Regions from separate parts of the Liquorilactobacillus nagelii DSM 13675 genome, predicted to be linked through region 2. Evidence: riboswitches for the same ligand, from Rfam matches in the RefSeq annotation. Region 2 holds a riboswitch; the other holds the start of a gene.
The links. A riboswitch is a leader RNA that binds a small molecule or an ion and turns the genes downstream of it on or off. The one in region 2 is predicted to bind preQ1.
Positions count from the first base shown of each region.

Region 1: linked by a shared signal. The riboswitch ahead of G6O73_RS09325 (QueT transporter family protein) and the one ahead of G6O73_RS00520 (nucleoside hydrolase) in region 2 are both predicted to bind preQ1.

Region 1 covers NZ_CP049304.1:1,826,246-1,838,762, forward strand. Annotated here, with positions in the region: gene G6O73_RS09285 (methyl-accepting chemotaxis protein) at 84-2,147, shown strand; gene G6O73_RS09290 (APC family permease) at 2,390-3,778, shown strand; gene G6O73_RS09295 (Xaa-Pro dipeptidyl-peptidase) at 3,874-6,306, shown strand; gene G6O73_RS09300 (proline-specific peptidase family protein) at 6,360-7,265, shown strand; gene G6O73_RS09305 (MATE family efflux transporter) at 7,367-8,683, shown strand; gene G6O73_RS09310 (VOC family protein) at 8,705-9,097, shown strand; gene G6O73_RS09315 (3-oxoacyl-ACP reductase) at 9,143-9,904, opposite strand; gene G6O73_RS09320 (DUF2829 domain-containing protein) at 9,901-10,128, opposite strand; gene G6O73_RS09325 (QueT transporter family protein) at 10,137-10,628, opposite strand; PreQ1 riboswitch class I at 10,635-10,682, opposite strand; gene G6O73_RS09330 (aldo/keto reductase) at 10,796-11,785, opposite strand; gene G6O73_RS09335 (Cof-type HAD-IIB family hydrolase) at 11,862-12,517, opposite strand, start outside.
Region 2 covers NZ_CP049304.1:102,969-115,485, forward strand. Annotated here, with positions in the region: gene arcC (carbamate kinase) at 1-318, shown strand, start outside; gene arcD (arginine-ornithine antiporter) at 454-1,878, shown strand; gene G6O73_RS00505 (arginine repressor) at 1,914-2,378, shown strand; gene G6O73_RS00510 (basic amino acid/polyamine antiporter) at 2,458-3,882, shown strand; gene G6O73_RS00515 (amidohydrolase) at 3,902-5,503, shown strand; PreQ1 riboswitch class I at 5,586-5,630, shown strand; gene G6O73_RS00520 (nucleoside hydrolase) at 5,660-6,646, shown strand; gene G6O73_RS00525 (ECF transporter S component) at 6,663-7,226, shown strand; gene G6O73_RS00530 (response regulator transcription factor) at 7,400-8,089, shown strand; gene G6O73_RS00535 (sensor histidine kinase) at 8,076-9,065, shown strand; gene G6O73_RS00540 (ABC transporter ATP-binding protein) at 9,147-9,905, shown strand; gene G6O73_RS00545 (FtsX-like permease family protein) at 9,902-11,809, shown strand; gene G6O73_RS00550 (branched-chain amino acid aminotransferase) at 12,043-12,517, shown strand, end outside.

The sequences.
Region 1 (12,517 bases), 760 kb from region 2:
TAAAAATAATCAAATTATGTCGATTCTTTCTGTATGGGGAAATCATATATTCATGGTAACAAAAAAAACAGGAGGATTCTTTGATGCAAATGCAAAAAAAGAAAAGTATCAATAAGGCTATTTTTACAACCGTCTTAGCTGTCTCGTTCATTCCAATTTTAATTTTGGTAACCGTTCTTTATTTTAAAACACGTGATTTATTAATCGAGCGCAACCAGATTAATGAAGCAAGTGCCGCAAAAGTTTTGATTGATTCTAAAAATAATATGCGAAACTCAGTCGAACAAGAGTTACAACAAGTTGCTAATTTCCCGGAATTTCAAAAAAACAACCTCAGTCAGATTCGATCAAAACTAAAAACTGTAAAAAACTCTAATCTAGATATTACCGGCATCGGCTTTGCCACCGACACAGGAAAAACGGTAATGTTTCAAAAGCTTCCCGCCGGCTACGATCCACGGACACGTGCTTGGTATAAAGGAGCTGTTAGTGATAATGGTAAAGTTTTCTGGACAACACCTTATCGTGATGTTACCACTGGAAAAATTACAGTAACTGCATCAGTTCTTGTCCATAGTTCCAACAATCAAACCGGTGTTTTATACATGGATGCTTCCTATAAAGATGTTAACCACTCCATTTCCGGCTTAAAGGTTGGTCGCACCGGTCGAGTAGCATTAGTTGCTAAAAACGGAACAGTGATTACCTCAAAGGCCGCTAAAAGTAGCGATGCCCTAAAAACAGGAGATAACATCCGCCAAACAACACTTTTTAAAAAAATTGCTGCTTCTAACAAAGTATCTGGTACAATAATCGTTCCAGATAAAGTCTACGCTAAAAAAGTCTATTTTAATAAAGGAAGTGCTAATAGTCCTACTTGGGCGATTGCTCAAGTCAAACAAACTGATTTGAGTCGTGAATTGCACACACTTTTGGTGACTTCAGCTATCGCAGCTTTAATCATGCTGATTCTTATCTTGTTAGATTCTACCTTTGCTACCAAATTAGTGCGAGAGATTGTCGCCATCTTCAGCAAACGTTTTGAACAACAAGCAGTTGGAAAAATCGAAGAAATTCCGACTTTTGAAAACAGACCGGCTCTGCTAAATTTTGAACAATTGGCTGCCAAAGTCTGTAGCCCTAATCCAGCTGGCAATGAAATCAATCGTGCTTCCGCCCAGTATAATCAAATGGTGGCTTCCTTAGATACTTTAATTCAAGAAATTCATCATCAGAGTGACCAAGTTGCTGATGGGGCTGAGTCAATTCTAAAATTATCCCAGCAGACTAATAAGGCCACTGAAGAAGTTGCTCAAGCTATTACGGGTATCGCCCAAGTCACAACTTCGCAAGCTCAAGAAACAAGCAATAGCGTAACGCAACTGCACAGTCTTGCAGATATTATTACCGACATGCATCAAAACGTTACAACGATTAATGATAAGTCACAAGAATCTGCTAAAATCAATCAAGAAAATATCAATATTGTCAATCATGTTGGTAAGACGATGCAAAGTGAAATGCAGCAGATGGAAAAACTAAAAACCAATATGGAAGCAACTAACGATAGTATCCAAAATATCACCAAAATTATCGCTGTCATTAATGACATCTCTCATCAAACTAACTTGTTAGCTTTAAATGCATCAATCGAAGCAGCTAGTGCTGGAGAATCAGGTAAAGGTTTTGCCGTCGTAGCAACTGAAATTCGGAAATTATCCGAACAAAGTAAAACTTCAACTAAAAACATTGCTAATATTATTGAAAAAATTCGTCAGCAATCAACAGAAATGGTTAAACAAACAGCTGCGTCCTTAAATGGTGGAAAGAAGCAAGCTGATTTGATCCAAAAATCAGTTAATTCTTCGCAAGAAGTTTTTGATCGTAGTAATCTAATGATTGCAGGTATCAAAAAGTTAGCCGAAACCAGTCAACAGATTGAAAAAGTTCAAACGACCGTTTTGGAGAATCTTGAAAATATCTCTGCTTCAACTGAAGAAAATTCAGCTGGTACCGAAGAGGTTTCTGCCAATTCGGAAGAAGTTCAAGCAACAATGGATGAATTTACCAATCATATTGCTAATTTGAAAAAGACTGCAACTTCACTTGATGAAATGTTGAAAAACTTCAAAGTTATTAAATACTAATTTATACTACACAAAAATTAAACCACAGTTGTCCTTATCTAGAAAGGTAACTGCGGTTTTTTCTTCCCCAAAATTGTTAGCATTCAAATAAATCTTAAGTAAAGCTGCTAGATAACTATTTTTGTAAGCGAAATTCAACTCGATTTATTAGCTTTTGCAAAGTTATTTGACATTTTATTTTAATCTTGTATACTTACTTCGTTATCTATCTCTAACCTATTTTATTAATTGGGGGAATTTTTTTGAGTTTAAAAGAACGAATCTTTAAAAAAGAAAGCCTGGCACGTTATTTAGATAAAGATGGCCGCTTAGTTAAATCAATGGGCGCACTTGACTTGATAGCACTTGGAATTGGTGCTGTTATTGGAACCGGAATTTTCATTCTCCCAGGAACTGTTGCTGCACTACATAGTGGTCCGGCAATTATCCTTTCTTTTGTTGTTGCTGCAATTGTTTGCTCAACTTCAGCCATGTGCTATGCCGAATTTTCATCAGCTTTACCAATTGCTGGTAGTGCTTATTCTTTCGGCAATGTTATCTTTGGTGAAATTGTTGGCTGGTTTCTCGGCTGGGCTTTAATTTTAGAATACATGCTCGCCGTTGCCGCCGTTTCCACCGGCTGGGCAGCTTATTTTAGCTCTTTTTTAAGTGGATTCGGAATTCATCTTCCACAAGCTATCAGTGGTTATTTCGACCCAGCTCATGGAACCTATATTAACTTAGTAGCTATTTTAATTGTTTTATTGATTTCTTTTATTCTATCTTTAGGGGTTAAAACTTCTGTGCGCTTTAATAATTTAATTGTCATTTTAAAAATTGCCATTATTATTGTGTTCCTGCTGGTGGGAATGTTTTATGTTAAACCTGCTAATTGGCATCCCTTCTTACCTTTTGGAGTCAGTGGCGTCTTTAAAGGAGCTAGCTTAGTTTTCTTCGCTTATCTTGGTTTTGATGCTGTTTCTGCTTCCGCTGCCGAAGTTAAAAACCCTAAAAAGAATATGCCAGTCGGAATACTAGGAACTTTAATTATTTGTACGATCCTTTATATTTTAGTTTCGATTGTGCTAACCGGAATGGTTTCTTACACTAAATTAAACGTTGCTAACCCAGTATCTTTTGCCCTTCAGCTTGTCAATCAAAATTGGGTTGCCGGAATTATCTCGTTGGGCGCTTTAGCCGGCATGTTTACTATGATGGTTACCATGATTTTCAGTAGTTCCCGTTTAATTTATTCAATCGGCCGTGATGGTTTGCTGCCAAAATTTTTAGGCGAAGTCAGCCCTAAACATCACATTCCAGCAAATGCTATGTTAATTGTCACTTTAATCATCTGCTTAATGGGTGGATTTGTTTCACTCGATCAATTAACTAACTTAGTTAATATTGGTACCTTAATTGCCTTTACTTTTGTTTCATTGGGTATTATCCCATTGCGTAAGCGCCAAGACATTCCCAATGATGGTTTTAAAGTTCCATTCTATCCAGTCTTACCAATTATTTCTGTCATTCTTTGTGTATTAATGATGACCCAACTGTCAGCAGAAACTTGGATTGCTTCGATTATCTGGTTTATTTTTGGAATGATCATCTACTTTGCTTACGGTATTAAACATAGTCAGCTAGCCAAATAATTAAATTTAAAAGAAATTGTTAAATTAGACAGAGTGCTTAAGCCGCTCTGTTTTTTTGCTATAATTAGGAACAAATAATTCTTGTGGAGGTAAAAATGAAAAATAATCAATTTGCACGTTTAAAACCCAATCTTAAAACCAAAATTGCTGAATTAAAACAAATTAATTTTCTTAATCAGTCATCATTAAGCTTAACTGATCCAATACAATTATGGCGAGAACTTGTTGTTAAAGCTTTCCCGCAAGCTAAAACAGCTGCCGTTCAAACGACTAAATTAGCTAGTTTAGCTGCAACTGAAACTGAAACTCTACTAGATTTCACAAAAAATCATCCCATAACCAGCACTGCTTTTTATAATGTGGCATTACAGCTGCTTGATTTTATTGCGGATACAGATTTCAGCTTAAACAACCCACTAGAATTTTGCGAAAAGACGCAATTACCTTGCCAAAAACAAATTACTGATTGTTCATCCGTTATTAGTGCTTGGTATGATTTGTTGAACACTCAAAATAAACAAGGACAACTGTTGTTAGATCGATTAGCGGGCGATGGTTATTTTGCCAACTGGAAACAGCCAGTTACTCGGCCCTTATTTTTCAATGGAAAAGCCCAACCAATCTTTGACACAACTAAATTGCAACGAGAAACAGTTTATGTTGAGACCGAACTTGATACCGATTTAGATGGAAAACTTGATTTAGTAAAAGTTGATCTAATTCGTCCAGCAGAAACTGCTAATGCTTTGAAGGTTCCGGTTTTATTTACCGCTAGTCCTTACAACCAAGGAACAAATGAAGCTGACGCTGAAAAATTAATGCACAAGATGAGTGTTCCATTGCAACATAAGCAAACCGGAATTGAGGATTTAACTAGTGATGACGGCGCAAAGTCCACCACAAATGTTGCACCTATTTCCCGGGAAATTTCTGATACCACTAAGTCTGCTCAAGAAACCTTTACTGGTGAATTTTCTTATCGGTTAAATGATTACTTTCTAGCACGTGGTTTTGCCGTCGTTTATTCTGCTGGGATTGGTACTAAAGACTCTGACGGCCTGCGGACCTGTGGCTCAATTGCTGAAACAATAGCTGCTAAAAATGTCATCGAATGGTTGACCGGAGACCGCCCAGCCTTCGTTAGCCGCAATTCAACTCAAGCAATTACTGCCTGGTGGTCAAATGGTGCTGTTGCAATGACTGGTAAATCATACTTAGGAACCTTGGCAACTGCCGTCGCTACTACTGGAGTAACTGGGTTGAAAACCATCATAGCTGAAGCAGCTATTTCTAATTGGTATGATTACTATCGTGACCATGGTCTAGTTGTTGCTCCTGGTGGTTTTCCCGGTGAAGATGCTGATGTTTTAGCGCAAGAATGCTTTAGCCGCAAGCAAACTGGTGGTGACTACCTAAAAATTAAAGAAACTGCTCAACAACAATTAGCAGCAATTACTATAGGTCAAGATCGTAACAGCGGCAATTATAACTATTTCTGGGATCAACGAAATTATCTGAAAGATATGCAACATATTAAGGCTGATGTTATCTTAGTCCACGGCTTAAATGATTGGAATGTTAAATTGCGTAATGTCTACAATACTTGGCAAAAATTACAAGCTTTACCAATTCAAAAAAAATTAATTCTGCATCAGGGTCAACATATTTATATTAACAACTTGCGTTCGCTGGATTTTACTGACATGATGAATCTTTGGCTATCTCACGAATTATATGGATTAAATAATCAAGCTGAGCAGGTTCTACCATCGGTCCTTGTTCAAGATAATATTACTCCTGAAAAATGGCTGACAACCAATCGCTGGCAATCATCAAACCAAGCACTGCCAACTTTGAATTTAGCCCCTAACGAGTTAAAAGTTGGCAAAGTTTCAACTTCCAAAGCACATTTTAATGATCAACTTTCACCAGAAAAATTTGAAAAATATCAACATAATTTAACTAGTTGGCAGCATGATTTGCTTACAAATGGTTCACCATTAGAAAACCATCGTTTGCTTTTCAAAACTAAACCTTCAAACCATAAAATCAGTTTACGTGGAGTTCCGCAAGTTACTCTCAAAGTTGCTGTTAACCAAAACTGTGGTTTATTAAGTTTGATGTTAGTCGATTATGGTGTTGCTCGGCGACTGCAAGAATCACCAAGTGTCTTAAGTTTTCGTGGGATTCAGCTTGGTTATAATTGGCAAGAAGAAAATGCAGTTGACTTCAAACTAGATGCTCAACCTAGTCCTTGGAAAATGATTACTAAAGGACATCTTAATCTGCAAAATCGGCAGCATCCATGGCAAGTTGATGAACTGAACCCCAATACCTATTATTCTTTAACAACCGAATTACAACCAATGTTTTATCAATTGCCAGCTGGACACCAACTTGGCCTGATTATTTATGCAACCGACTTTGGAATGACAGTTCAGGGAAATCAAAATCTTGAATACTCCTTTGAACTTGAAAACTGCCATTTAAATTTACCGGGTTGCCAGTTTGAGAACGCCTTTTCTTAAATCTGCCGAAAGTGTTATGATATTAGTAAATTAAGAAATGGGTGAAGTTTAATATGAAACAGGGAACAACAATTATTACATTAGATAATGGCTATCATCTATGGACTCATACCAGCGGTCAAGGTGATATCAAATTGCTTTGTTTGCATGGCGGGCCTGGTGGCAACCATGAATACTATGAAAATTTTGCTAGTAAATTAGCTGATTTAGGCGTCCAAGTGTCTATGTACGATCAATTGGGTTCATGGTATTCAGATCAACCTGACTTTTCAAAACAAGAAAATGTTGATAAATATTTAAACTTGGAATACTTTGTTGATGAAGTTGAAGAAGTGCGACAAAAGCTAGGCTTAGATCAATTTTATCTATTAGGACAATCTTGGGGTGGCGCATTAACCCAAGAATATGCTTTAAAATATCCGGAACACCTCAAGGGGATTATTATCTCCAGTATGACCGACAATATTGAAGAATATGTAGTTAATATCAATGCAATTCGTGAAAAAGAATTTTCAGCCGAAGATTTAGCGTTTATGAAACAATGCGAAGCCGATAATAACTACGATAACGATCGTTACCAAAACTTAATTGACATTTTAAACCGCGGCTATGTTGACCGCAAACAACCACCGGCAATTTCTCACTTAACCGAAACAATGGCAACTCCCGTCTACAATTATTTCCAAGGCGACAATGAATTTGTTGTAACTGGCAAATTAAAGGGCTGGGATCGCCGCAAAGATATCCACAATATCTCAGTACCAACTCTAATCACTTTTGGTGAGCATGAAACGATGCCAATTCCAACTGCCAAGCGGATGGCTGCTACCATTCCGCATGCACGTTTGAAAACCACACCAAATGGCGGGCATCATCATATGATTGATAATGCTCCAGTCTACTTTGCTCATTTAGAAGAATTCTTAAGTGATGTCGAAAATAATAATTTTAATGATTAATTAAAATCAGTCTGGTTGGTTTAAAGCGGTGGTGTCATTTTGGCTCACCGCTTTTAGCATGGAAAAATGCTGGCATTCTGACTTTGAAAGGGGGCAACTGAATGCAAAAAGCAGCTCTTTTACGTGAAAGCAGCAGCTACATTGCCCGCAATATTGCTGCATCACTTGGAATTTCTTTGTACGTAATTATCGATACACTATTTATTGCAATTGCTGCAGGAGCTGACGGTTTAGCTGCTCTGAATATTGTGCTTCCGGTATTTAACTTTATTAGCTCGATCGGTTTGTTATTGGGAATTGGTGGCTCAACTATTTTCTCCATCAATAAGATTCATGCTCGCTCTAAAATTGCTACACTTTATGGACAATTGTTGATTTTTGGAATCCTTGTTGGAGTTATTTTCAGTTTAATCGGCAATTTAGCAACTCGGCCCTTACTAATGTTACTAGGTGCTAATCAGCAAACTATTGGTTTAGCTAGCAGCTATTTGAAAATAGTTTCCTTAGGAGCTTGCCTCTTTATCGCTAACTACATCACCGTTAATTTTGTACGAAATGATGGTAATCCTCATTTAACAATGCTGGCTACTTTAGCAGAGACTTCTACAGTGATTGGCCTAGATTATTTATTTGTCTTTGTTTTTAATTGGGGAATGAACGGGGCTGCTTGGGCAACATTATTTTCACCATTAGTCAGCTTAGTCATTTTAACACGCCACCGCAAATTTCCTTTACGCCAACTACAATTGAAATTCACTTGGCCGCAATGGCATTCAATTCTACAGGCTACCAAACTAGGTTTTGCTTCATTTTTAACGGAAATGAGTACCGGCATCGGAATATTGATGTTTAATTTGGTGCTTGAAAGGATTGCTGGAACCTATGCAATTGCAGCATACGGGGTTATTGCTAATACCGCCCTAGTTGTTTTAGCACTTTTTAATGGGGTATCCCTAGGAATCCAACCTCTAATGGCTCGCGAATTCGGTAATCATGTTTGGAAAAACATTAAAATGGTTCTGCAAGAAGGTATCTTAGTTTGTCTAATGCTAGCAGTTATCAGCTATATTATTTTGGTTTTCTTTAAATATCCGATTATTAATATCTTTAACATTGAACATCAGCCTGACTTAATTAAATATGCCGCCGCTGGGATTCCACTCTACTTTATCAGTAGCTTTTTTTCCGGCAGTAACTTATGTTTGATGATGTTTCTTATAGCTATTAATCAACCACGCTATGCTTTATTTTTGTCCATCAATCGGGGCTATATTATCTTATTACCTGCAATTTATTTATTAGGGTTATGGGGTGGCTTAACTGGGGTTTGGCTCAGCACGGTTATCACTGAAGCAATGGTTCTTTTATTGGGAAGTTATTTTGCTTGGCGTTTTTTGAAAAACCCACCATTAAATTAATGTCTGAAAGGAAGTTTTATTGTGAAAATTAAACGTGTCGACCATTTAGTTTTGACCGTAAACGATGTTGCCCGGGCAATTCGTTTTTATCATGAAGTTTTTGATATGCCTATTATTAATTTCAAAGATGAAACTGAACCACACTGTGTTCGCTGTGGTCACCAGTTATTAGAATTTCAAACTACTAGCCAACCGCAACAGCCAGCTGCTGCGACACCAACAGTTAGTAGCGCTGCTTTTTCAATCGTTACCGGTGATAAACTGAGCGATGTCTGCAATCACTTGGAAAGCTACTATGTTCCAATTATTGCTGGCCCAATTAAAAAAGTCGGTTCGGAAGGTCCATTGACCGCTGTTTATATTCATGACTGCGATCAAAATATAATTGAAATTGCAAGTTATCAAAATAAGTAAATAAAAATACTATTATACCAACATATGCTGATATAATAGTATTCTTTATTTTTCAATCCAACCACCATCAACCGGTAAAACTGTCCCATGAATAAAATCGGCTTGCTGACTGGCCAAAAATAGCGTTGCACTCGCAACTTCAGTTGGTTGCGCCCAACGTCTGGCTGGTGTTTGCTCAGCTACTTGTTGAGCCATTTTACCATCTCCAGCAAAATCCGCTTGATTCATCGGTGTATCAATTGCTCCAGGTGCCAAACAATTAGCACGAATTCCCAATGGTGCATAGTCATAGTCTAATTGCTTAGTATAGCCGATAATTCCATGTTTAGCCGCTGTATAAGCCGCACCGCCGCCGCCAGCTACTAAACCGGCAATTGAAGCCATATTTACTATTACGCCATGCTTTTGCTGCAACATTCTTGGCAACAATCCGTTGGTCAGCAAGAACATACTCTTTAGATTAGTATTCATTACCCGATCCCATGATTGCTCACTGGTTTCCAATGTCGGGCGATAGGCGTCTAAAATGCCCGCTGTATTTAGCAAAACATCAATCGAATCTGCAGCCATAATCTTGGTAACTGCTAACTTCAAAGCTGCTTGCTGACTGATATCTGTTTGTAAAAAATGAAAATTATCAGGAAATTTTCGATTAAATTGCTGAATTGTTTGGTTCTCCTGAATATCAAGCGCCCAAACAATCGCACCTTGATTTAAAAAAGCTGCTGTTTGCGCTGCTCCAATTCCAGAAGCCGCTCCAGTAATAACAATTGTCGTCCCATTAAACTCCGGGTAATTGACTATCATCCTTCAACCTCAAGCCAATCTTCCGCCAACAAATCACAACTTGTCGGTTGAAACATTGACAAAGCAGGTATTTCAGCTGTTTTAATTAAAAAATACGGATTAACGGCTTGACCGGCATGCTTTGGCTGATCAACTAAAAAAATATATTTCTCCCCACTTTGCCAGCTTTGCCGAATTAATTTTTTACCTTGTCTTAATAATGGCAATGCCTGTTCGAATTTCATAAACTCACCTACTTTGTTAAATCAATTTTCAAACTAATAATTCCAATAACAACTGCGCCTAAAACCATTGAGCCTAACTCACCAATTGCGACACTAAGATAAGTCGCCCAAAAAGGCACATGACTAATTAAATTAAGCTCCAGTGCCACACTCCAAGTTGATAAGGTACAAACAACAACGGCAATCGTTAATTTTTGCCACTTAAGCTGGACTAAGCGACTCAAATAATGGCTGATAGCGGTCATCACTAGCGTACCTAATGAACCAAAAATTACATCCATCGGTCCTAAACTTGACCAAAGGTTTGCAATTACACAACCAAGTGTCAGGCCCCAGATGTACCGTTTATTAAACACGGCTAAATTATTCAACGTCTCTGATAAGCGAAATTGAACCGGGCCATAACTTAAAGGCGCCAAAGCTAAAGTTAAAACAACGTATAATGCTGCAATCAAGCTAGCCTTAATCAGACTAACTAAATGTTGATGTGATGACTGCATTTGAATTTCCTCCTAGTTTTTTATTACGGTGGGATGTTTACGAACCACCAAGCACTAATTGTACCATTGAAAATTATAGCAAACTCCCTTATCAAATTAAAGCAGTGACCGCATGCAAAAAAAATACGCTCAATACAATATTGGCGTATCTAATAAGATTTATTTGCTTAATTAAGGATCTTTTGAATCTGCTCTAGCTCCGTAGCCGTAAAGTCTGCATGCTCAAGAGCCTGTAAATTTTCATCCAAATGTTCAATGCTGGTAGTGCCAATAATTACACTGCTAACAACTTGATTTCGTAAAAGCCAGGCTAATGCCATTTGTGACAAACTTTGTTCCCGTTTCTGAGCCAATTTGTTTAAAGCCTGCAGTTTAGTAGTAACTACTGCTTTCCCTTGATCAAAAACATGATTACTGGTCCGATGGATTGCAAAATCAGCCGGAATTCCACTTAAGTAACGATCTGATAACAAGCCCTCCGCTAATGGACCATAAGCTACTAAACCTGCCCCCAATTGCTGCATTTTATCCAACAAATCATCTTGTTCAACTGATTGGTTCAACATATTATATGAAACCTGATTAACTACAAACGGTGTTTTTAAATCACGGAACATGGCAGCAATTTTAGCTGTCTGCTGCGCATCAAAATTTGAAACACCAATATATAATGCCTTACCTGAGCGAACAACTTGATCTAAAGCTTGGGCAGTTTCAAATAAGTCAACGGTTGGATCAAAGCGATGAGCATAATAAATGTCAACATAGTCCGTCTTTAACCGTTCCAAGCTATGGTCAATTGCCTGTAAAATTGACTTACGTGATAAAGAATAACCATATGGTCCCGGATAGGTTCGGAAACCTGTCTTAGTTGTAATAACCAACTCATCTCGATAAGGTTTAAATTCATGCTGCAAAACCTCTCCCAGAAGTTTTTCTGCTGAACCTACTTCAGGTGAACCATAACGATCGGCACAGTCGAAACTAAAGACTCCCCGATCAAGAGCTGCTAATAGTAGCTGTTTTCGCTGGTAATAGGGACTTGCACTATCAAAATTATGCCATAATCCAAGTGAAACAGCTGGCAATCTAAGCCCGGTTTTCCCCACTTGACGAATTGGTAACTGTTCATATCGATCTGTTGCTGCAAGATACATTTTCTCGACTCCCTTCAACAATCTAATTTAAGCATAGCATGGTTTGGTCTTTTTGACAGGTTGAACGCTTACATAATTACAGAACAAATTTTTGTAAAACTTCCGCAACTGCCCCCTGATTGTTATTAGTGGTAGTAATATAATCTGCCACCTCCTTAACAAATTGCCGACCATTTGCTACACTAACTCCCAGTCCCACTTGGCGAATCATTGGAAGATCATTACTGTTGTCGCCAATTGCAATAATTTCAGCGGGTTTTATTTCTAAACGTCTGCCCAAAGCAATAGCCGCTTGCCCTTTATCAGCTTCAACCGAATTAAATTCAATATAACGATCAGATGAAAAGGAGATATTCAAAGGGTAATCGTAAGTTGCTGCAACTTGTTGTCTTAAAGCTAAACGATCAGCTTCTTGTGGTACAAAAAAAATAATTTTAATCAATTCCTGTCCGCGTAAAAAATCCAAATTGGGTTCATTTGACTCATGCCAAGAATTTACCCGGCCAGTCAAATAATCAATTTCGTTTGCAGAAATATTCCAAATATATAATTGATTAACTGTATAAACATGAATGCAATATCCCTTAGCAGCTCCCAATTCAAATAAGTTTTCAACTACCGAAAATGGCATTGCACGAGTTTGCAGAATTTGATTATGGAAATTTTCGACAATTGCTCCCCCATTATAAGAAATTACATATTCATTCTTGTGTTGCTCTAATCCAAGAGTTT
Region 2 (12,517 bases):
GAAGCTGTGATTGATAAAGATTATGGAGCAGCAAAATTAGCTGAAAGTATAGGTGCAGATGAATTAATTATTTTGACAGCGGTTGATTATGTATTTGTGAATTTCAATCAACCAGATCAAAAAAAATTGACTAATACAACTGTGGCCGAATTAAAAAAATATATTGCTGAAAAACAATTTGCAGCTGGAAGTATGTTGCCAAAAATTAATGCAGCAATTGAATTTGTTGAGGCAACTCAAGGTAAGGCAATAATTACATCTTTAGATAGAGTTACAGATTTATTAGAAAAAGGAGTGGGGACAATAATCACATCATAGTCTTGCTTAGTAATTAGTTTGGCCATTTTCTAAGCAGATTGGTTGGATGGATGGAAATCAGGTTAGTGTAAGCAAAATGCTTAGGAAAACTTGGTTTCCATTTTTTAGGGTATTTGAAGCTAAGGAGATGAAGTTATGAAAGATAACAAACTGAGTTTAACTGAATTAGTTGGATTAGTTGTTGGCTCAATTATTGGTGGTGGAATCTTTAACTTGATGCGTGATATGGCCACACCGGCCTCAGCAGGTTCGATTATTTTAGGCTGGATTATTACCGCTATTGGCATGGTTATGTTAGCGCTGTGTTTTCAAAATTTGAATATGAAACGTCCTGATTTAGATGCAGGTATTTATAGCTACGCTGAAGCAGGTTTTGGTAAATATATGGGATTCAATTCAGCTTGGGGATATTGGATTTCAGCCTGGTTGGGTAATGTTGGTTATGCAACCTTGTTAATGAGTGCAGTGGGATATTTTATGCCCATTTTTAAAGATGGACAAAATATTTATTCAATTATTGTTGCATCGTTAATTCTTTGGGGATGTCACTTTTTAATACTACAAGGAACGAAATCAGCATCATTTATAAACACAATTTTAACTATCGCCAAACTTATTCCAATCGGAATCTTTTTAGTGGTAATGTTTATTTCTTTTAAAATTGGAGTTTTCACGACTGATTTTTGGGGAACTGTATCAAAACATTTTGAATTGAAACCAGTTTTGTCTCAGGTTAAAGGTACAATGCTGGTAACTGTTTGGGTTTTCATCGGGATTGAAGGTGCAGTCCTTTTTTCTGGTAAGGCTAAAAAAAGATCAGATGTTGGAAAAGCTACTATTTTAGGTATTGTTACCGTTATTTTAATTTATATGCTTGTTACTTTGCTGTCATTAGGGGTAATGACACGACCAGAATTAGCAAATTTGAGGCAACCAGCAATGGCTTATTTGTTGCAATCGGTCGTTGGTAAATGGGGTGCAGTTCTAGTTAATTTGGAATTAATAATTTCAGTTGCGGGTGCTTGGTTATCATGGACGATGTTTGCTGGTCAGTTACCTTATGAAGCTGCAAAAAATGGGACATTTCCAAAATTCTTTGCGAAAGAAAATCAACATCAAGCTCCAGTTAATTCATTGTTACTGACAAATGTGCTAGTCCAATTATTCTTTTTTACGTATTTAATATCAGACAGTGCATATAATTTTTTCTATTCTTTAGCAAGTTCTGCAATTCTGATCCCATATGCTTTTTCAGGATTTTACCAATTAAAGTATTCTTTGGAAGAAGAAAAAACTACTGCAGGGCGTACGACAAATATTGTCATCGGATTAATTGCTAGTATTTATGCTTGCTGGTTAGTATATGCTGCGGGAATGAAATATTTATTGTTGACAACTCTTTTGTTCGCACCCGGAATCGCATTCTTTTATGTTATGCAGAAAAACGATAATCACCAATCTAAGATTTTTTCAAAGCAAGAGTTGTTGGTGGCTGGAATAATAATTGCTTGTGCCGTTTGGGCTCTTTGCTTAATCTTTCTTGGCAAAATCACCTTTTAAAATAAAAAAAGTAATATAAATGAGGAATGATTATTTTGAATAGAGAAAAAAGAAGAAAACTAATTGAATTGTTGATTGTTCAGCATGAAGTTTCTACTCAAGATGAATTATTGAACTTACTTAAGGAAAATGGAATTGAATCGACACAAGCTACTATTTCACGAGATATTCGTGAATTGAATATCGTTAAGCGCAGCGACGATCAGGGGAAAATATATTATACCCAAGAAAGAATGGATCGTCGAAAGGAAATCGAAAAGTTATATCAATTCATTGAAATATCAGTCTATAGTATTCAACAGATTCAATTTATGAATATTATTCGGACGAGTCCCAATTATGCCAATGTATTGACAGCAATTCTGGATGGATTGGAGTTAATAGAAATAGTCGGAAGTATAGCTGGTTATGATACGATTATCATCATTAGTTCAAATATTAGTGATGCTACAACAATCAATAACATATTCAAAACTCATATTGATCCGGATCTACAATGAATTTTTGCTAGTAATTTTTAATCAAACGGCTCTTACAAAATGATAATGTGTTACAGACTTTTTGGCGAAAGGATATTTAATGAAAGCTCATATACACAATTCATCAGAAAAAATTGGGTTAATTACTTTAGTTTCGATTGTAATAACCTCGGCACTAGGATCCGGAATTTTTACAATTAATATCAATTTAGCTAAAGCTGCACCAGCTGGATCGGTAATAATTGGTTGGATGTTTGTCGGGTTTGGAACACTTATGTTGGCTTTATCGATAAATTACTTAGCTGTAAAAATGCCTGAACTCGAAGGCATTTTTTCATATGGGCAAGCAGGATTTGGAAACTTTATTGGATTTTTTTGTGGCTGGGGATATTGGTTGTCAGCCTGCTTAGGTAATGTAGCATTTGCGGTTATTTTGATGAGTTCTTTTAGTTTCTTTTTCCCTGTTTTTCAAACTGGTCAAAATTTAACTTCGATAATTACAGCTAGTCTTATTTTGTGGGGATTGATAATACTAGTTAATCATGGAGTTGAAAGTGCGGCAATTTTAAACACTCTGATTACTTGCTGTAAATTATTACCATTATTGTGTTTAATTGGATTAGGAATTGAAAATTTTAACTTTTCTATATTTATGAGTAATTTGTGGCAAAACAGTAATTCATTAATTGAAAAAAACAACATAGATTTAATTGGTAAACAGGTTAGAGGGTGCATGCTGACGATGGCATGGGTGTTTGTTGGAATAGAAGGAGCAACAACCATGGCTAAACGTGCAAAAAATAAGTCAGATGCAGGGAAAGCAACTGTTTTGGGGATGCTTTGTCTGTTGGTACTATATGTACTGGCTTCAGTACTACCATATGGCTATTTATCAAGAGCTGCTTTATCAAATTTAGCACAACCATCTGGAGCTTATATCTTTAAATCAATGGTTGGCAGCTGGGGTGGACCATTTATTAATTTAGGAATCATAATTTCAATTTTGGGTGCTTGGTTATCTTGGACAATGTTACCAGCTGAGACAACTAGTTTAATGGCAGAAAAAAAATTATTGCCGGTTGTATTTAATAAAAAAAATAAATTTGGAGCACCAACATTTTCTTTAATAATAGAAGGAATAATGTGTCAAATATTTTTGTTGGTAATTTATTTTGCAGCAGATGCATATAATTTGGCTTATTCATTATGTACTTCTTCGATAATAATCTGTTATATTTTTGTCGGACTTTTTCAAATTAAAACAGCTTTAAAAAACAAAGTTAGCAAAGAAAAATATATTAATTTAATTATTGGTTTACTGACGGTTTTTTTTGAAGGTGCAATCATCATTTTTGTTGGCTTAAAATATTTGTTTTTATGTTTTATTGCCTATTTGCCCGGATTGCTCTTCTATCTTTGGGTAAAAAGGAAAGAGGCTTTTGTATTTTCTAAATTTGAAGTCATTGAGATCGGACTTTTATTATTAGGAAGCTTTTATGGCCTTTGGATTATCTATAATTTATAATGTAAAATGGGGTTTTTGGATGAAAACGTTATTGAAAAATGGAAATATTTTTATCGGAGAAGATGAGCAAAAATTTTGTAAAGCAATGATAATTGAAGATGATAGAATTTTTTGGACGGGTAACAATTGGAAACGCCTTGTAGAAAATATTGATCAAATAATTGATTTAAAAAGTGCAACAGTTTTGCCCGGATTGATTGACGTTCATACACATCCTAAATATATTGCCGATGCATTACATGGAGTAGCCTGCACGCCGCCTAATGTGAACAGTATAATTGAAATGCAACGGGCATTAAAACAAGCTAAAGAATATGGTGATCAAGGAAAGTGGATTGAAGGATGGGGCTTTGACGAAACTAAATTAGCTGAACATCGAGCTCCTAACGTGATTGATTTAGATCAAGTTTCAGTTGAGCAACCAATTTTTATTTACCGTTCTGATTGTCATTCATCAGTTGGAAATTCTAAGGCATTAGAGTTAGCTGGTATAGATAGGGACACACCCGATCCATTAGGTGGAAAGATTAAACGATTTGAAAATGGAAAACCAACTGGATTTATGCAGGAGATTACGGCAACTCAATTGTTGATTAAAGCCAAATCAAGTCAAAGTTATGCACAGGATGTTACCAACATGGTGGCTAGCAGTAATCACTATTTAAAAAATGGAATTGTAGCTATTGGTGAGTTGATGGGACGGAAAAAGCCCTATGATACAGTTGAACTTTACAGAGATTCAATCAAGCGAGGCTTCGTTCCCAAAATTGCCGTTTATTATGTTTATGATGAAATTTTGGATAACGAAACTGAATTGGGTAATTTTAAAATGCTAGAACAGCAATTTTCGCAAATTAACATTTGCGGAATAAAAATTTTTATGGATGGCAGTATTTCAGGAGAAACAGCCTTTACAAAAAAACCTTACCAAGATGGTAAGCGAGGAATTTGTTTTCTTGACAAAGCAGCTTTGAAAAAAAGAGTTGATTTTGCTCGAGAACATCATTTGCAGTTAGCAATTCATGCAATGGGGGATGCAGCAATTTACTGTGTATTGGAGAGTACTGAAAATTTAGCACCTTGGTTACAAGATCGCCCATCAATTAGAATTGAACACGCTACCTTATTAACCGATAAGCTGATTCAGCGGTTAAAGACCGCTAGAATGAAATATGCTGTTGTTACACAACCTATTTTTTTATTTGCTGAGAGTGATTCATATTGTAAATATTTAAATTTTCAGCAGTTGCAGCTTGTATATCGGTTAAACTCATTAATCAAAGCTAAGATTTTATTGGCTTTAAGTTCTGATGCACCATGTACGCCATGGTTTGAACCTGATAGCCCTTTTTATAGTATATATGCAGCAGTTACTCGAAAAGCGGCAAATGGAATGTTAATTTCAGCAGCTGAGGGAATAACTGTCAATCAGGCTGTTTTAGCATACACGAAATGGGCTGCCATAATTGGTGGGTTTTCACAGAATGGAGAATTAAAAGCAGGCAAAAAAGCTGATTTTGTTATTTTGAGCGATAATATTTTTAAGGTTTCTTATAAAAGAATTAAAGATATTCAGGTGATTGAGACTTGGGTAAATGGTAAAAAAGTGTATCATACTTAATTTGTATTTAAAAAATGTCAGCTTTGTTTTTGGCTGAATTTCCTTTATAATAACAATTGTGCATTTATCAAATGAGCTAACAACTCGACTGGTTCGTGAACTTCCCAGGATAAAAAACCAAGTATCTCAGCCTAAGGGGCGTAAGGAGGTTGGAAAATGAATGCCAAAAAAGCTAAATATCAAGTTATTATTGACTGTGATCCAGGAATTGACGACTGCCTTGCTTTGCTACTGGCATTAAAGTCGCCGGAAATTGAGATTTTGGGGATTACAACGGTTAGTGGTAATGTTCCGGCAGCTTTAGGGGAGAAGAACACCCTAAAGCTGCTTAATTTTGCCCATAGATTGGATATTCCCGTTTATTGTGGGTCAAAGCAACCATTAAAAAGGGATTATGTTAGTGCACAAGATACTCATGGAATGGATGGCTTAGGCGAAAGTGCAATTTCTGAGATAACAACGGTTCAACCGCAGAAGCTTGATGCGGTTAGTTTTATCAGTCAGACACTGGCAACTCGAACTAATGTAACGATAATTGCAATTGGTCCCTTGACCAATTTAGCTAAGTCACTACAACAACAGCCAATCGCATGGCAGAACTGCTGTGATTTGATATCAATGGGTGGGACGTTTAAGAGTCCAGGTAATTGTTCACCGGTAGCCGAATATAATTATTGGTGTGATCCAGATGCTGCTGAATATGTATTTCAGCATGCTCCTTTACCAATAAAAATGGTGGGATTGGACGTAACCCGAAAAATCGTTTTGACACCGAATATTCTAGAATATATTCGACAAAAAAGTCCGACGACTGGCGAATTTATTACGGCAATTACACGCTTTTATTTTGATTTTCACTGGAAACAAGAAAAAGTAATTGGCTGTGTAATCAATGACCCACTAGCAGTGGCCTATTTACTTGAACCGAATCTTTGTCAAGGGTTTGCAGCTTATACAACGGTTGAAACGACTGGCAAAGCAATTGGTCAGACACTGGTTGATTCACAAAGCTTCTGGCATCGTTCGCCAAATAGTTTTATTTTAACTCAAGTTGACGCTCAAAGATTTATGCACATATTTTTACAGCGGCTAATCAAAGCTACTGATCCAGAATTGACAACAATTCTGCAACAAATTATGTAAAATAGAGGGGTTAACTATGTTAAAAAGACGTCTTTCACTGCAAGCAATTACTTTAATTGCTTTAGCAGCTGCTTTAAATATTGTTGGCAGTAACTTAGCTTTATTATTGCGCTTGCCGGTATATTTGGATACTATCGGAACGATTCTGGCTGCTGCCTTACTTGGTCCGATAGCCGGAATGTTAGCTGGTGGAATTACTGGGTTGATTGTTGGGTTTACTACTGATTTAATGTCACTTTATTTTTTGCCAGTTCAATTAGTTATTGGGTTAACAGCGGGATTTGTTTTTCATAAATGGCAACCTGATCACTGGCAGTCACTAGGGTTAACGGCTTTATTGATTTCGTTACCGGGCTCAATTTTTTCTTCAACAATTGCATACTTTTTGTTTCACGGAATTACTTCATCAGGTTCAAGTATTATTGTTCAGTTATTGATAGGTGCTGGGCTTAATAAAGCAGCAGCGGTTTTAATTGTCCAGTTTATTACCGATTATTTCGATCGCTTAATTGGTGTCAGTGTCGTTGCGGCATTATATCGGGTTTTGAAGACCCGAGTTAAACCTTCAATCTGGCAATAAAAAGCAGTTTTTAAAAATAAATTTGGTCAACAGGTTAAACTAGTGTTAATTCGTTTAACCTGTTTTTTTTAGTTCTCGAAAATGATATGTTTAAATTAATAGATTTTGATAATTAACTGGACAGGTTTCGTTAAGTGAGTTACTAAGAATTTTTGAGGGAGAATAATTTAGCTATGCAGAAAATTTTTATTGTTGAGGATGATCAAGCAATTATTCGAGCACTACAAGTGGGACTAAAAAAGTGGAACTATCAAACACAAACAGTCACTGATTGGGGAAATATTACTACTGAGATTTTAACAGCACAACCGGATTTAGTGATTATGGATATCACTTTACCGATGTTTGACGGCTTTTACTGGACCGGTAAATTACGCGAAAGTTCTCAGTTACCGGTCATTTTTTTATCGGCAGCTGAATTGGATCCGAATGCTGTTCGAGCTTTAGCCTTAGGGGCAGATGATTACATAGTTAAGCCATTCTCGGTGAATGTCTTAGTTTCAAAGATTCAGGCGATTTTTCGTCGAATGAAACTTAATCAAACTGAAATAAATGAACTTAGTTTTGAAAACTATCATTTGAATATTTTGACCAATAGTTTAACGATTGGATCAGAATATGTGAAATTAACTCCTACTGAAGGTGTAATTTTAAAATTACTATTTTTAAATGCAGGTAAATTAGTTGGCAAGAAACAGTTAATGAATGAGCTCTGGCAAGGTGGCAGTTTTGTTGATGAGGGGGTTCTAAACGTTAATATCAGTCGTTTACGAAAAAAGTTATCATCACTTAAGCTGGCTGAACAATTAATTACAGAAAGAAAAAAAGGTTATCGATTGGTGAAAAAAGATGATAAGAAATAAGAAGTTTGTAGTTTTAATGTTAGTAGAGCAACTGCCTTTATTGCTAGCATATGGGCTATTACTAAGCTTAATTTGGGTGTTGATAAAATTAAAAGAACCAATCACATCATTACCACAAGATTTATTACGTTTTTCCTGGCTGCCTTTTGTGATTTGGATTTTTTGGCGATGCTGGCGAACCTATCAGTCACAGCAGGACTTAAAGCAAGCGTGGGAAAATGAAAAATTGCCAGCCAAAAATCCAGGCACCGCAATAGCTGCTAGCTATTATCAACTACTGCAGCTAAAAGTTCAACAGCAAAGAGAAAAAAACGGACAGCAACGAATCCAAGCTGCACAACGGACAGATTATTTACGTTTATGGAGTCATGAAATTAAATTGCCATTAACTGCTTTAAAACTGGCGGCTGAAAACACCTCACAAGTAAGCAGTGAAGAAATTATAACTCAAATAGGATTAATTCAAAATCAGTTAGATTTAATGTTGAATTATGAACGCTTGGCTGATTTTCATCATGATTTGACATTTGAAAAATTTTCATTAAAAGATCTTTTGGAAGACTTACTGAAAGAAAATGCTGTTTTTTTTATTGACCGGAAATTGCGGCCTACAATTGACTTGAAAAAAGATGTGCAGTTGACTTTAGACAGGAAATGGTTGCATTTTTGTTTACAACAAGTAATTTTTAATGCAATCAAATATTCATCTGTGGGATCTGAACTGCATTTAAAGTGGTCTAAGGCGACATTAGTGATTCAAGATTTTGGTTGCGGTATTAAAAGTGATGAATTACCTCGAATCTTTGAAGCTGGCTTTACGGGTGAAAATGGACGACGGCAACAAGCAGCAACAGGGATGGGGTTATATCTCGTTAAACAAATTGCTGAAAAATTAGAGTTAACAATAAAAGTTAAGTCGGTGGTTAGTCAGGGGACAGAGGTCTATTTTATTTTTCCTAATAATAACAATCTGTAAGGTTAACGGCTTGACTGTAACTAAAATTCAAGCTGCTAACCTTTTATAATTTATTTTAGAAATAGCAAAGGAGAACTAAAAATGAGACTTTTAAAAATCGAGCATCTTCAACGGAACTTTTCTGAAGGAAAATTGCAAGTTCAAGCTTTAAAAGATATTTCTTTCACAGTTGATGCCGGCGATTACGTGGCAATCATGGGAGAGTCAGGAGCTGGTAAAACAACATTATTAAATATTATTGCAACTTTGGATCAGCCTAGTAGTGGCATCATCGAACTTGAAGGGCGCCAACTTGGTCGAATGAAAGAAAATCAAGCAGCGCGTTTTCGCAGAGAACATTTGGGATTTGTTTTTCAAAACTTTAACCTACTAGATACTTTTAACAATCGGGATAATATTTTTTTGCCCTTAGTACTAGCAAGGACAGCCTATGAAAAGATGGAACAGCGCTTGATACCTTTAGCAAGACAACTTCAAATTGTTGATTTATTGGATCGTTTTCCGTATGAAGTTTCTGGTGGGCAAAGACAACGAATTGCAGTTGCGCGCGCGTTGATTACACATCCAGAATTGTTGTTGGCAGACGAACCAACGGGAGCTCTAGATTCAAAAAATACGAATGCTTTACTAGATCTCTTTGACACAGTTAATGCTGCAGGACAAACGATATTAATGGTAACCCATAGTGCGGCAGCTGCCAGTTATTCGAAACGAACACTGTTCATTAAAGATGGAGTTATTTATCATGAGCTTTACCGGGGCAAACAGCCACGCAGTGCGTATCTTGAAAAAATTTCGGCTAGTTTGACAGCCCTGTCAAGTGAGAAGGTGCAGCGATGATTGAGATACGTTTAGCTAAAGCCGATCTTAAACATCATTGGCAACAAAATAGTTTATTTGTTTTAGCCAGTTCATTGATGATTGCCATTAATTATATTTTCTTAAGTTTGATGGCAAATCATAGTTTGGCCGATAGTAGTTATGGAAAAGTAATTATTAATTTATTAGCTCTCGGAAAGAATTTCACCTTAATCGTGGCAATTTTTTTTATGTTTTATGCAAATAGTTTCTTATTGCGCCAGCGTGACCGCGATTTAGGTTTATACAATATGTTAGGAATGACCAAAAATAATTTGCGGCAAATTTTACTGTTTGAAAAATTATTTTTATATCTGGTTAGCGTACTAGTAGGCCTGATTTTGGGGACAACATTTATTAAGTTAGCTTTTATCATTTTGCGGAATTTGTTAAATAACTACCATCTTTATAGCAAATTCTCGCTTGATCAATTAATGCAAACTTTTGTTTTTTTCGGTGGGGTTTTCTTGTTGCTGTTTATTTATGATTGTTGGCGATTGCGGCAATTAAGACCAGCAGCTCTCTGGCAACAAGCTGTTCAAGCTGAAAAAGAACCTCAGGCCAAACGATTGTTAGGAATTGGTGGTTTATTAATTTTAGGTTGCGGCTATTGGCTTGCCATTAAAACAAAACCGAATATGGCTGGTATTTCTAATTTTATGTTGGCGGTCATTTTGGTTGTAATTGGGACTTATGCAGTGTTTACTGCGGGAAGTATTTTATTATTGCACCTTTTGAAAAGTAAGCAAAATTTTTATTATCAGCCGGAACATTTTATCGGAATTTCGGGAATGCTTTATCGAATGAAACAAAATGCAGCTGGTTTAGCGACTATCTGTATTTTGTGTACGACAATTTTAGTAACGCTAACTAGCAGCGTTAGTTTAGTTGCCGGCCAACAGCAGTTGCTTTCGTCATGGAATCCATTTGAACTAATGCTTACCACGAAGGAGCCGCTAAATCCAAGTCGCGTTCAGCAAATAGCGCAGCGCAATCAAGTCAAGTTAAAGCAAAATCAGCAGTTGCAAATTACAAGTCCGATATATGGCAGTTTTAGTCGGAATGGGTATTTTAAATCAGGGATGACAAGCAAAGCTTCGGTTTCATTATCGGTTATAACTTTAGGAGAATTTAATCGAGTTCAACATCAAAATGTTAAACTTAAAGCTAATCAAGTTTTAGTCGATAGTCCTGCTGGTCAACGATTGACACAAATGGTGATTAAAGGCAAAATTTATCGAACTAAAGGATATATTAATTTAAAAGCTGGAAATGTGGATCACTCGATTTTTCAACCGGTTTTTCTAGTAGTTTCAAGTAATAAAATTGCTCGCCAAATTAGTTCCTCACACTGGATTTATCAATCTGGTTTAGATGTATCCGGTTCAGCTAAGAATCGTCAAAATTTGGCTACTCAACTACAGCAAACATTACAGTTAGACAACGGTAGTTTTTCTTATCGCCCAGAAATGCAGAAATTTTTGCGGGCAACATTTGGCAGTTTATTATTTGTTGGAATTTTAATCAGTTTTGCGTTAGCAATTACGACTGCTTTAATTATTTATTACAAACAGTCTGCCGAAGGATTATCGGATCAGCAGCGTTTTAAGACTATGCAGCAAGTAGGCTTGAGTCAAAAAGAAAGTCGTCAAGCAATTTATGGTCAAGTTTTGCTGGTCTTTATGTTGCCAATTGTTGGCGCAGTAATTAATACCGTATTTGCATTGCCAGCTCTCAGCAGTGTCTTGAAAATATTCTCTTTATATGACGGTTGGTTATTATTACGAGTTTGTGTGCTGACAATAGCGATTTTATTAATTGGTTACCTACTGGTATATAGTTTAACGACAAAAGTCTATCAACGATTAGTCAATCGAAGTAACTAACTTTAAAAAATAATTTATTGTCGAATAATTATTAATTAAAAAAGGTGTTTGACAAAAAAGATCAAGATAATTATACTAGCCTTAAATAAATAATAAAATTCTTAGAAAGTTTCAAAGAAATTTGGCTGTTAACATTGAAAAATGTGCTATTTAATGATAGTAAGTGACTTGACGAGATTTTTTATTTATGATAGTTATTTAATTTATTTAAACTACTCATAGGGGGAATTATTATGACAAAAGCAGTTGCTGCTGACATGGATTGGAACAATTTAGGATTTAAATATTGGGATTTGCCATATCGATATCAGGCGGTTTATAAAGATGGCAAATGGCAAAAAGGCGGTTTGGTCGAAGATTCTAATTTGACACTTTCCGAAGCTGCTGAAGATTTTCATTATGGTCAAGAAGTGTTCGAAGGCTTAAAAGCTTATCGCTGTAAAGATGGTAGTGTTAATCTTTTTCGGCCAGAAATGAATGCTAAACGAATGCAAGACTCAGCTAAGAGATTATGTATGGCAACTTACCCAATCGATGATTTTGTCGCTGCGGTTAAAGCAGTTGTTAAAGCTAATCAGGAATTTATTCCACCTTATGGAACAGGCGGTTCATTGTATTTACGCCCATTTATGATTGGAACTGAACCAATGGTCGGCGTTAAGCCATCCAAAACATATGTATTTCGTGTATTTGCAACTCCAGTTGGAG